2 regions of the Brevibacillus sp. NPDC003359 genome follow, and region 2 is predicted to be linked to the other one. Evidence: predicted binding sites of a transcription regulator. Region 2 holds the regulator's gene; the other holds the start of a gene.
What was found. The regulator Rex, encoded in region 2, represses fermentation and respiration genes when NADH is low (regulators of the CRP and FNR family bind a similar motif). The targets are predictions, from matches to a motif close to TTGTGAAATATTTCACAA.
Positions count from the first base shown of each region.

Region 1: the regulator Rex is predicted to act here: its motif matches at 3,439-3,456, upstream of hcp (hydroxylamine reductase).

Region 1 covers NZ_JBIAOR010000017.1:23,022-29,473, forward strand. Annotated here, with positions in the region: gene ACFYU8_RS26705 (hypothetical protein) at 1-1,048, shown strand, start outside; gene ACFYU8_RS26710 (S1 family peptidase) at 1,163-1,996, shown strand; gene hcp (hydroxylamine reductase) at 2,081-3,376, opposite strand; gene ACFYU8_RS26720 (nitrate/nitrite transporter) at 3,519-5,018, shown strand; gene ACFYU8_RS26725 (Crp/Fnr family transcriptional regulator) at 5,103-5,810, opposite strand; gene ACFYU8_RS26730 (hypothetical protein) at 5,998-6,452, shown strand, end outside.
Region 2 covers NZ_JBIAOR010000001.1:369,622-376,073, forward strand. Annotated here, with positions in the region: gene dinG (ATP-dependent DNA helicase DinG) at 1-1,508, shown strand, start outside; gene ACFYU8_RS01760 (ComEC/Rec2 family competence protein) at 1,550-2,449, shown strand; gene ACFYU8_RS01765 (redox-sensing transcriptional repressor Rex) at 2,465-3,088, shown strand; gene ACFYU8_RS01770 (amidohydrolase) at 3,105-4,409, shown strand; gene ACFYU8_RS01775 (hypothetical protein) at 4,473-4,652, opposite strand; gene ACFYU8_RS01780 (hypothetical protein) at 4,786-5,490, shown strand; gene ACFYU8_RS01785 (cell wall elongation regulator TseB-like domain-containing protein) at 5,520-5,999, shown strand; gene ACFYU8_RS01790 (hypothetical protein) at 6,154-6,452, shown strand, end outside.

The DNA.
Region 1 (6,452 bases), on a different contig from region 2:
GAGCGAAATAACGATGAAAAAACGTTTAATTGGTGGATTAGTTGCTGCTGCGATTTTGATTCCAACCGCAGCATTTGCGGCCCCTGTTGTGATTGATATGCTTACTCGAGCACCAATGACTTCTGAACAAGTTAAGCTGGATGAGGTTGGCAAGGCAGTACTTGAGAAGCTGTACAGCGCAATTCCCGAAGCAAAATCGTTTGAGATTATCGATGCAAGCTACCTTGGAGACTCCAGTGATTCAACCAAAAAGGTCCAACTAAGCATCGTCCTGCAGGAAAAAGGAGGAACTGGCAAAAAGCTTACTCTTCATACAAACGGTATTACGGGTGAGATTCAAGACCTGACTCAAGAGAATTGGGAGCCTAATGAGAAACCACTCATTACATTGCCCGATCAGGAAATCAAGGGAAAGGTAGATCAGCTCATTGATAAAGTGTATGGCAACATCAACGAGTACGAGGTTGCCATGGAGCAAATGGAGAATCCAGATCAAAAAACATTTATCTTGAATTACATCAAGAAGGGATCAGAGGGAGGGGGTTACCAAGTATTTGTTCACGGTAATACCATTAGTCTTTCTCCGATACCTCCTAGACCTTCAAACAATGAAGTAGAAGGATATTTTTCCAGAGAGGTAGCTCCTGCACCTTCAAACAAGGAAGTAGAAGGTTATTTTTCCAGAGAGGTAGCTCCTGCACCTTCAAACAAGGAAGTAAAGGGTTATTTTTCCAGGGATGGTAAACCTGATTATACTGCTGATAACTTCTTAAACAATGAAAAACTGTTTTCTTTACTAAAAATGAGCCCGACAGAGTTAAAAGAAGAAATAGCAAAAGGGAAATCTGTTGTAGAGATTGCAGCATCTAAAAATATCTCGAAACAACAAGTAATTGATGTGATCGCAAAAACACAGGCTGAAGTTCAACTTCAAGATGGAAAAAATAAAGTAACAATCAGCGATGATTTACTGAAACAAATGATGAAAGCAGTTGAGCCAAAAGTCCTACACGTCATTGAACACAAAACGGAAACAGAATGGAAGTAATAGAGAAGAGGCGGGCGAACCGTCTCTTTTTTTATGGAGATTTTACGAGGAGAAAATAGAAATATTTGGTAAAGTGAAAGTGGAACAAATAGAGCAATGAAAAGAGGATGAACGGTGAATAAACAAGCGAATAAAGAGACAAAAGAGGCATTAAAAGTATTACAAAACCAATCAGTCATCCAATCAGCTGAATACTGGGTACAAAACGCTCATGAAGGCGGAGTTGTCCGTGGAGACTTGGTAGCATTGCTCATTCAAAACATGGCGAAAAAATTGACTGGAACAGTTCCTCAACCCGAGCCGCCGGAAAAGCCGAAGCCTGAACCAACTCCAGGACCTACCCAACCTACCAAGCAACCGAAGCCGTGGAGTGAAATCGAAAAGCTGGCAAAGGCTGCTTCTGTTCACATAGACATTGGATTCGGCGGAACGGGTGTATTATTGAAAGGTGGCCTGTTGCTGACGGCAAAGCACGTATCCAAAGGGAGAGTCTCTTTCAGAGTGAAAACGTACTCTCGGGATTGGTTAAACGCGACACTGATTGCGGAGCACCCGGGAATAGGAAAAGATGCTGTTGACCTGGCTCTGTATAAGATTGAGAGACCGCCTGCCAAATTACCTTTCTTGCCTTTGAGCGCGGACCCACTTGTGAGTGGTCAAAAGATACTGACTGTCGAAGCGGAGTATCAGGACTGGATCGTAAGGACTGGTGAGTTGTGTCAGTTAAGCACAAAGCTGCAACCGTGGGAATTTGACTGCTCTGTTCCTGTGGAGAATGGCAACAGCGGCGGAGCTACCGTCAATGAGTATGGAGAAGTGGTCGGTATTTTCGTCAACATAACGTCTGTAGGCATCCAACGAGGAAGCGTCCGGGAAAGCGTTCCTGGTGGGGAAGCAATCAATTTGCAGCACTTATCTGTTTCAGAATGGCTTAAAAAATGGGTATAAGCTTCAAGGTCGTAAGGGTAAAATGAGGCACCTTCCTGTTAGAAGAAGGTGCCTCATTTTGTTATTTTCCGTCACGGGTAACGGCTATTGCGTGATTCCCAACATTTGTTTCATATCTTCTTGGGCATCACAAATCAATTGGATATGGAACAAGTCTTGCAGTACTTGCAGAACACCTGGCTGAATGAACTCAGGCAATTTTGGGCCAATCCGTATGTCTTGTATCCCCAGGCTAAACAGACCAAGCAGGATGGCAACCGCTTTTTGTTCAAACCAGGAAAGAACGATACTTACAGGCAACTCGTTTACTTCACACTCGAAGGCTTCGGCTAATGCAGCCGCAATCGTAATGGTAGAAACCGAGTTATTGCACTGTCCCAAATCAATGTATCTTGGGATGTCAGTACCTGGCACGGTGCCGAAATCTACATCGTTAAAACGAAATTTGCCACAGGAGGTAGTAAGAATGACTGCTTCTAGTGGTAAGGATGTAGCCAATTCACGGTAATACTCTCCTCCCTTGCCAGGAGCGTCACAACCAGCGATGACGAAGAAGCGTTTGATCTTCCCTTCCTTTACTGCCTGAATAATTTCAGGGGCGATTCCGAGGACTGTTTTGTGATGATATCCGGTCGTTAATGTCAGTTCCGATTCGATAGAAACCTCAGGAAGAGACAATGCTTTCTCAATGAGCGGCACAAAATCGTTATCCACAATTTTCGTCACATTCTCCAAGCCGGTTATATCATACGAAAAGAAGCGATCGGCGTAGCTGCCACGGATGGGCATCACACAGTTTGTTGTAGCCAGTATGGCGCCTGGAAATTTCTCAAACAATTGACGTTGATCGTACCATGCTTTCCCGATGTTCCCTTTCAAATGGGGATATTTTTTCAGTGCGGGATAGCCATGAGCGGGCAGCATTTCAGAATGCGTGTACACATTAATTCCTCTGCCTTCTATCTGTTTTAACAGCTCTTCGAGAGCAAACAGATTGTGCCCCGTAACAACGATGCATTTGCCTTCTATTTTATTTTGCGAGACTGTGATTGGTTGCGGGATTCCGAAATGATCCGTATGGGCACGATCCAAAAGCTCCATTACTTTTATGGCGGCTTTCCCTACTTTCATGGCCATTTCCAGATGCTCTTCCAAGTTGAAATTCACATTCGTCAATGTAAAATAGAGAGCTTCCTGCGTAATTCCATCCACTTCAGAATCGATATAGCCCAGTTGCCGAGCATGTGTTGCATAAGCCGCAATACCTTTTAAAGCAAAAATAATTGTATCCTGAATACTCGCAAGATCTTCATTCTTTCCGCATACGCCGATGACCTTACAACCACCTGATGGAGTCTGTTCACATTGATAACAAAACATGTATCATCCACTCCTTCTATTCAAGATTTCGCTTTGATTATAAGCGGATCGCCAGGAAGGAGCTGTGATTAAAATCACAACGAAAAAAATATAGCCTCTTATCATAGGGGATGAAGAAGATTCCCAAGTGAGGGGTGTTGTTATGGTACGAAAATGGCAGTTGCCGTTACAGACATTGAGTCTTACGGTCGGTTTCATGGTATGGGTCATTTTGTCATCACTCATGCCATTTATCAAAGAAACCGTACCTATGAGTGCAAGCGAAGTGGCGTTGGTGACAGCGATTCCCGTCTTGCTTGGATCGGTGCTGAGAATCCCAGTTGGATATTGGAGTAACCGATTTGGCGCGAGAATTTTATTTAGCATCAGCTTTCTCTTGCTGCTGGCCCCTGTTTTTTATGTTAGCAAGGCGACGACTTATACCGATTTGCTAATAGGCGGGCTATTTTTAGGGATAGGCGGAGCGGTGTTTTCCGTTGGTGTGACTTCTCTACCGAAATACTATCCGAAAGAGAAGCATGGTTCCATAAACGGAATCTACGGTATGGGGAATATTGGTACAGCGATAACGACTTTTGCCGCGCCAGTTTTGGCTAAAACGTTTGGCTGGGCCAATACCGTACAGATGTTTATGCTATTACTTGCGGGATTCGCTGTGCTTACCTTCTTGATGGGGGACAAAAATGAACCTAAGGTAGTGACACCTCTTGGTCAGCAGATAAAGAGTGTCTACAAAAACGAAAAGCTATGGTTAATCAGCTTGTTCTACTTTATTACGTTTGGCTGCTTCGTCGCTTTCACCGTTTATCTCCCGAATTTTTTAGTGAGCCATTTCCAATTGGATAAAGTAGATGCAGGTATGAGAACAGCGGGATTCATTCTGTTGGCGACACTTGCAAGACCATTGGGGGGCTGGCTAGGAGATAGATGGAACCCATTCAAGGCATTGATGATTGTGTTTGCCGGGCTCGCCTTATCTGGTATTGTCCTATCATTTTCGCCATCGATTTTGATGTATACGGTAGGGTGCTTGCTGGTGGCGGTATGTGCCGGAATCGGTAACGGAGCCGTGTTCAAATTAGTGCCGATGTATTTCTCGCGACAAGCGGGGATTGTGAATGGGATCGTATCTGCCATGGGGGGATTAGGAGGATTTTTCCCGCCGTTGATCTTAACGATGCTATTTAATCTGACGGGGCATTATGCGATCGGTTTCATGGCGTTATCTCAGTTTGCACTGGCAAGCTTAGTCTTGGTGATGTGGATGTTTTATCAAGAGAAGCTGCAGCTCGCCTCCACCATTATGGAAAAGACAGGAGAGGCGATACTGATTACTGATACACGAGGAGTCATTAGAAGTGCGAACCATGCTTTTACGAAAGTGACCGGTTATGAGATGAAAGAGGTGCTTGGCAAGTCTCCCAATATTTTAAAATCTGGCAGGCAGGATGCCGACTTCTATCAAAAGATGTGGGACTCGATCAAGAAAAATGGCTATTGGCAAGGAGAGATCTGGAATCGTCGGAAGAATGGGGATCAATATCTCCAATGGTTAACCATCAGCGCGATTCTGGACGATGCAGGAGACATCGAGTACTATGCTGGCATGTTCAGCGAGCTCGCGGAGCAAAGACATGGATAAAGAAGGCTGAATCGCTTATGAAAAAAAGTCTTGGACGGACAAGTCCAGGACTTTTTTTCGTGTAGAAAAGTATGGCCAGTTTGCTCACATTTGGCAGATATCAGGAGGGCAGTCATCACAATAGATCGCTTCTTTTAAATAGGCCAGGTCTTTAATCAAGATGTGCCCGTGGGGAAGCAGATCGATGGAGTTCTGTTTTTTTAGATCGGCAAGCATCCGGTTGACACTTTCTCGTGTCAGGCCAATGAATTGCGCCAAATCACGATTGGTAAGGGGAAGGTCGATGAGGATTCCGTCGGGGTGTGGCTTGCCGTACGTGTTGCTCATGCGGATTAGCGTCGAATACAGGGCGCCGATTTTGCCATTGAGTAGCAAATCACGAAATTTAGACTGCATCCGCCTGTTCATCAATCCCATCCAACGCAGGAAGTCTACGCAAAATTGACCGTTTTTGATGAGCATTTTTTCCAACGCTTGTCGCGGGATGATCCATACCTCCCCCTCCATCAACATGGTGCCTGTGGAGGTGTACGTCAATTCCTGTTCGAAGAGCCCGGAGACGCCGACAAGCTCTCCTGCACCAAATACTTGCAGGGTCAGTTCTTTTCCATCGTTTGTGTTTTTTGTGAGCTTGATTTGGCCCGACGAAATTAAGAATAGCTGATCGGCTCTTTCACCATCCAAAAACAGGACGGATCCAGGAACAAAGTTTTTCCTAACAGAAAACGTTTCAAGGCTATTCACAAAATCGGAAGAAATCTGCTCAACAAAGGTAGTGCCATTTCCGGTCATGTGGGTCCCCCTTACAACAAGGATAAAAAGGTAACTCATTATACCATTCGAAATCGATGGTTTGGGAAGAGAAAATAGTCATGATTGTGGCAGGGGGTGTGAGGTATATCACAACCTGGGTTACGAGCCATTGCTACAATGGTCTCGAACGAAAGGAAAAAAAGAGCAGCAGCAGGGAGGGTGTTGTATGAACTATATTTTTGCTTCCAAGGTGGCGAAGCGTGCTTTTATCATCATTGCTTGCTTGTTCGTCCTAAGTTACGTGGGAACACGTTTTTTCACTCATATTGACCTGGCGCTTTACGGCTATATGGTGGGAACGCTTGTCTTTATTGGAGGTTTCCTCTACCGATTTTCTGCGTGGGCAGATCGCCCGCCAACGAATGTGATTTTGAAAAAGGGACTACGGCTTCTCTTTCGTAAAAGCACGGCGAATACAACGGTGGATCATCTAGCCATCTATCGCTTTATTTGGAATCGCGGGTGGTACCGCTGGACACAGCACATTTTGCTGGGATGGGGATGTATCTTGTCCGCATTTGTTACCTTTCCGTTGGTTTTTGGCTGGATGTATTTCACGATGACGGACAACGGTTACTATCAGGTCGTGTTCATGGGTGTGGATATTCTGACCGTACAAGC
Region 2 (6,452 bases):
TGCAAGCGGAAAACAGAATCCTCCCTCCGTATGAAGTTGCTATCGTTGATGAGGCCCATCATTTGGAGGATGCCGCGACACAGCATTTAGGCAAGCAGTTTTCAACTACGCAGCTTCTCTTCTTGTTAGATCGTGCATCGGTTGAAGAGAGTGGGGCTATTGCCCGCTTCGCAGAAGAACTACAAAGCTGGATGCCTGCGGTACAAGAAGATGTCACTGCAAAGCTCCTGGAGTTGAAAAAGCAGTCCGCTTCTTTGCGAGAGAAAGCGCAGCAATGGACACAGCTCTTGTATGTATGGGCATCAGAGCGCGCGGAGGAGACGACAGACGCCGGACGTGAGACGGTACGTTATCGGATCGAATCGTTTGTAGGCAAACACGAGAAAATACGCAAAGTAACCAAAAAGCTGATTGAAGGGATGACAGCACACGCAGCGGGCATCGAGCAGCTTTTGCGAACCACTCCGCAAGAGGAAAAGCCTCCTTTTGCCGTACGCAGTCTGCTGACGGATTTATTCGGTCTCATCAAAGACTGGCAAAACGCCGTGGAACTGCTTCACTTCTTTTTGCTTGAGCAGGATGCCGAGTATGTATATTGGATGGAAGTAGAGTCCCGTACAGCTCGCAAGCAGGTTCATTTTTCAGCAGCACTCTTAAAGGTTGCCGACTCACTGGCAGAACCACTTTTCGCGCAGAAGCGGAGTCTGATCTTGACATCAGCCACTCTGACTGTCAAAAACAGCTTCTCCTACATCAAAAGCCAGTTTGGTCTCGACCAACTGCCTGAGGAACGAGTTCGTACCTTGTCATTGCAATCGCCGTTTCATTATGAAGAGCAGGGGTTGTTGTTGATTCCAGCTGATTTCCCCGCACCAGGCAAAGAGAGTGACCATACGTATTTGGAGGTGGTTATTCAGGGATGCGTTGATGTCGTATTGGCTTCAAAAGGAAGGACGCTGATTCTGTTTACCTCCCACTCGATGCTGCGACTCGTTTACCAAGCAATGAAGGAACGACTTGCGGACGCCCCAGAACCGTATACGTTATTCGGTCACGGCATCGATAGCAACAATCGGAGCAAGCTGGTACGTCTGTTCCGAAGCATGGAGAGAAGTGTTCTGCTAGGGACGAGCAGCTTCTGGGAAGGTGTCGATATCCAGGGGGAATGGCTGAGCAGTTTAGTCATTGTTCGCCTCCCGTTTGCTCCGCCGAATCATCCTGTTTATCAAGGCAGGGCAGAACTTTTGAAGGCAGAAGGTAAAAACGCCTTTATGTCTTTGTCTCTTCCACAAGCCGTTTTGCAATTCAAACAAGGTGTGGGGCGATTGATTCGCCATCACTTGGATCGCGGGGTCGTGATCGTATTCGACACGCGTGTGGTTGAGTCGAGATATGGACGTTCATTCCTTCAATCTTTACCGCCATTTCAGATCGAAAGTGGTTCATGGCCAACGCTGCGAGAGCGCATAGATCCATTCCTTAGTATGCAATCCCTGTCAGATTCATAAAATGAAGCAATAGTCTCATAGGGATTAAGGTGATAAAATAAATGTTAGGGAAAAAAGCGTGGTGTTGGTGGATTGTGGTTCTCTGTGCGATTTTCCTTTGCGCATGCTCGATTGACAGTCATTTGCTAGAAGCAGCAGTGAAGATCGAAGACCCGTTTGAAACGGAGACCGAACAGGAATTTTCTGGTCTCATTATCAGCTACTTGGCACTTCCTCATGGTGAAAGTACACTTTTGAGAATGCCAGGTGGCAAGACGATGCTGATTGATACGGGTGCGGCAGAAGATTGGCCCGTTCTTTCGGCGCGTTTGGCAGAGCTTAAGATCACACGGCTCGATTATGTGGTGTTGACGAACGATCAGCCTGAATATATGGGAGGCTACGCTTCATTAAGCCAGCAAGTGCTTGTAGATGCCGTCATTTTACCCAAGCTGATCTCACCTTCGATTCGTCATGTCGTGCTGCTTCGCCCCAAACAAAAGCAGATGGAAGCAGAGCAAGGACAAGTACTCACGCTTGACCAAGAAATCTCCATGGAAGTGTTGCTTCCGAATGAGCCGTTATTTTTATCGCCCCAGAACAATTCTCTCGTTTTTCGATTGATGCACGGTCAATTGCGGTTTTTATTTATGAGTGCCGTGAATGAAAAAGCAGAAGAGCGATTGTTGGAACAAAAAAATGACAAGCTGAGGGCGGAAGTGCTCAAGGTAGCCGGTCAGGGGAGCAATCAAGGGTCTTCGCAACCCTTTCTGACGCAGGTCGATCCGCAGGTCGCCATTATTCAAACAGGCCGATCGCGTGATCAAATGAAAGAAGGTCAGACGGAAGTTATGGAGCGCTTGGGTGAATCATGGGCCGAGACATATGTTACCAGCCACGATGGTTCCATTACCATTTTATCGAATGGGAAAGAATATCGGATTTTGAAGCAAAAGAATTAGGGGGGAAGACCGAACGTGGCAAAACACGAAAAGATTTCAGAAGCGGTCGTCCGTCGTTTGCCGATTTATCTGCGTTACCTCAGTTATTTGCAGCAGGTTGAGGTGACCACCGTTTCCTCCCAACAGATGGGCAAGAATCTTGATGTGAATCCTGCCCAAATCAGAAAAGATCTTGCAGCTTTTGGTGATTTTGGAAAAAAAGGAATCGGCTATGATGTCGATTATCTGGTGGAAAAAATACGTGAAATCCTGAAGCTAACGGATGAAATCCGTGTGGCTTTGGTCGGAGCTGGACATTTGGGCCATGCCATTAGTAACTACAACGCTTATTTGAAAGATAACATGCGGATTGCGGCCATCTTTGACAGTAACCCCGAGAAGCAGGGCAAAAAGGTCGCAGGTATACTGATTCAGCCTTTATCAGAGCTGGAAGAAACGATCGTAAACAAGCAGATCAAGCTGGCGATTATTACGGTACCAGCACCTGCAGCGCAATCCGTATGTGATCAGTTGACTCAAGCGGGTATCAGGGGGATCTTGAATTTTGCCCCTACGACGATTCGCGCAGGAAAAGATGTTCGCATTCACTATGCAGATGTGACGTCCAACCTGCAAAGCTTGGCCTACTACTTGACGTAAGAACGGAGTGTATATTATGAAAAAGACGATCCTCATTCACGCAACAGTCATTACCGTTAACGATACGAATGAAGTCATTTACGATGGTGCCGTAGCATTCGAAGGCAACAAGATTACGTACGTGGGCCCAACGCCTGAGGACCTGTCGGAAGCAGGATACGATGAAGTCATCGATCAAAAAGGAGACTACATACTGCCTGGATTGATCAACACACATGGACACGCTGGCATGTCCCTCCTACGCGGTTATGCAGATGATTTGCCGCTGCAACAATGGTTGGAAGACAAAATGTGGCCATTGGAAGCGCAATTCACGGGAGACACAGTAAAATGGGGTACCCAACTGTCGCTCATCGAGATGATTCGCACTGGAACCACTACGTTTGTGGATATGTATGATCATATGGATGTCGTGGCAAAGGAAGTCGATGCAGCTGGAATGCGTGCACGCCTGTGCCGAGGTATGATCGGTCTGTGCTCTGAAGAAGAACGTCAAACAAAGCTGAAAGACGCGACTCTTTTTGCAAAAGAATGGCATAATCAGGCAGACGGTCGGATTACCGTCATGATGGCACCGCATGCTCCATACACTTGCTCGCCAGAATTTATTACCCAAATTATCGAAAAAGCCGATGAGCTTTCCTTGCCGCTTCATATCCATATGTCTGAAACCGCTTGGGAAGTCGGTCAAAATGAGAAGGACTACGGGCTGCGTCCAGTTGCGCATTTGGAAAAGCTGGGAATGTTCAATCGCCCAACGCTCGTCGCGCACGCTGTTCACCTGACGGATGAAGAAATCGACATTTTGGCAAAATACAACGTGAGAGTTTCTCATAACGTTGTGAGCAACCTGAAGCTGGCAAGCGGTGTTGCGCCTGTTCCGAAAATGTTGGCAAAGGGTGTCAGCGTATCGCTGGGTACCGACAGCTCGGCAAGCAACAACAATTTGAATTTGTTTGAGGAATTAAAACTCGCTGCGATCCTGCACAAAGGTGTAAACAACGATCCAGTAGCCGTACCTGCAGAGGAAGCACTTCGCATGGCTACACGTTATGGGGCAGAAGGAGTATTCCAAGAGGAAACGCTTGGAAGCATTGAAGTAGGCAAGCAAGCCGACTTGATCGTGCTAGATAGTCACCAAGCACATTTCCACCCAGCCCACCAACCGATTTCACACGTGGTGTACGCAGCAAATGGACGAGATGTGAAAGATACGATTGTAGCGGGTAAATTTTTGATGCGTAATCATAAACTGTTGACCATCGATGAGGAGCGCGCGATTTACGAAGCGAACCGCGTATTCCAAACGTTAAAACGGTAAAAGGCTCCTGTCAGGTGGGGGACAGGAGTAAGGCAGTGCAGGTGTAGGTAGGGGAATTGGATACTACGACGTTCCGTTGTTCATATTCGCCACAGCTTTTGTCAGGAGATGATGGCGAAAATGAAGAGTGGGTGTGTGCGACCATTGACGCAAGGGAGACGACAATCCTGCCCAGGAGACGCGGTATTCCTGCAACAGAAACCCAAGTATGTCAGGAGATGTGGTTTGTTGTGAAGCTGTCACGCGCTCACCTCCTCGGGGTGTATATGTAGTATGACCGCCCGACCTTAAGCTATGATTAGCAACTTTTCCGTGTCGTTCTAAAACCTTCCCGTATAGCATAGGCTAAAGACAAAAATGGGACAGGGGGGACGACATGTACATCCGGCCCAAAATGCTGTGGTGGCTCATTCCTATCCTACTCGGTCTATTCCTCCTCGGTATTGTATTGGGGACAGTAAGTCGATCAGCCAATACAGACAGCACAGATACTGCGTCTGCGGTCAGACAAACAGCAGGTACGGAGCAGACTACGACGACTGTAGAAGAGCTTTTGGAGCAGATCACGAAGGACGAGGAACGCTCATTTCTGGTATACATGCAGGATCAGACTTTGCATGGACGATATCGAAATGAACAATTTCAGCTCGCAGGAGAAATAGGTGGCCACCAGCTTGAAATAACCAGAGAAGATGGGCAGCTAGTGTCGGTGCGAATTGATGGCCAGATACAGGATCATGCCGCACTGCCTTATGCGCTGTTCACCCCGTATGAGCACGCAGCATTACTCAAGGGAGTTATGCAATCTGTTCGTCCTGAAAGTCTGAAAGATACTGCAGGGCAAGGATGGAGTGGATATCGGTTAGCGGTACCACCTGAGGAAGTCTCTTCGCTATTATCGATGTGGTTAGGTCCATCCTTCCCCATTCATGATTTGACTTCGAACGTAACGAACGGAATTAAAGTCAGTTACCAACTATGGTACGAGTCAACTACGGGGCAGCTTCGTCAACTGGAGCTGGATTTGCAAATACAAACGGCAGTTGGAGTGAAGAGAGACCAGCTTCGATTCCGATTGTAATGTCAGCCACGTAAAGGAGTTACTTTGCTGTGTTAGTACGAATTATCCTATCAATTGTAGCCGTCATATTACTTACGGGAGCAGGATTCGCCTATCATTTGACGGCTTCTGTAGCAGGAGAGCGTAACCAATTCGAGGAGACCGTTCGTCAGTGGGTCCAAGACCGCACGACAATCACGGAGATTGAATCCATTGATGAATATCGAGGCAAGGAGAGCTACGCGGTCGTCATTGGGAAAAATAAGGCGGGGACACCGGTTGTAGCTTGGATAACAGATCAAAAAGTTAGTTTCGATCGAATGGATCTAGCTGTTCCAAAAAAGAATGTAGAAGACGCGGTCTACAAGTCATTCCCGCAATCGGAGATCACTCATTTGGTTCCTGGTCTCGAAAACGACAAGAAATTTTGGGAAGTCACTGTTAAAGACAAAGACGGTCGTTTTCACTATGTTCACTATGATCTATTCACTGGTGCTCTGCTAACTTCTTACGTGCTTGCGCCAACCTAATACACTTGCGTGACGACAGGCCTTTTCCTTATGGGAGAAGGCCTGTTTGGCATTCCATCCAACATCTGTATAAGAAATTGATATACTCATATGATATACTGGGGTCGTTGCAGAGAGAGAAAAAACGAGAACGATATTTATGGGGGGAGTAGCCGTGCAGTTGAAAAAGAGCACAATTGGATTGTCATTGGTAGCAACATTGGCACTCCTGTTCGGAGGATGGTTCTTGTATCAAAAGATGGAGATTGAGGAACCAATCCGTGCAGAAATTGGACAAATGCAGTCCGCAACATTGGGCAATTTGGAGATCAACAAAGATAAAATTCAAATAGATGTAACGGTTACAAAACCAGACGCTTTTCCAGCAGAATATCGCAATCTGTTAGCAGAAACAAAAAAGATCGCAGGGGAAAAAGAAGTAGTCATTGACATAGACAACCAATCGACAGCGAT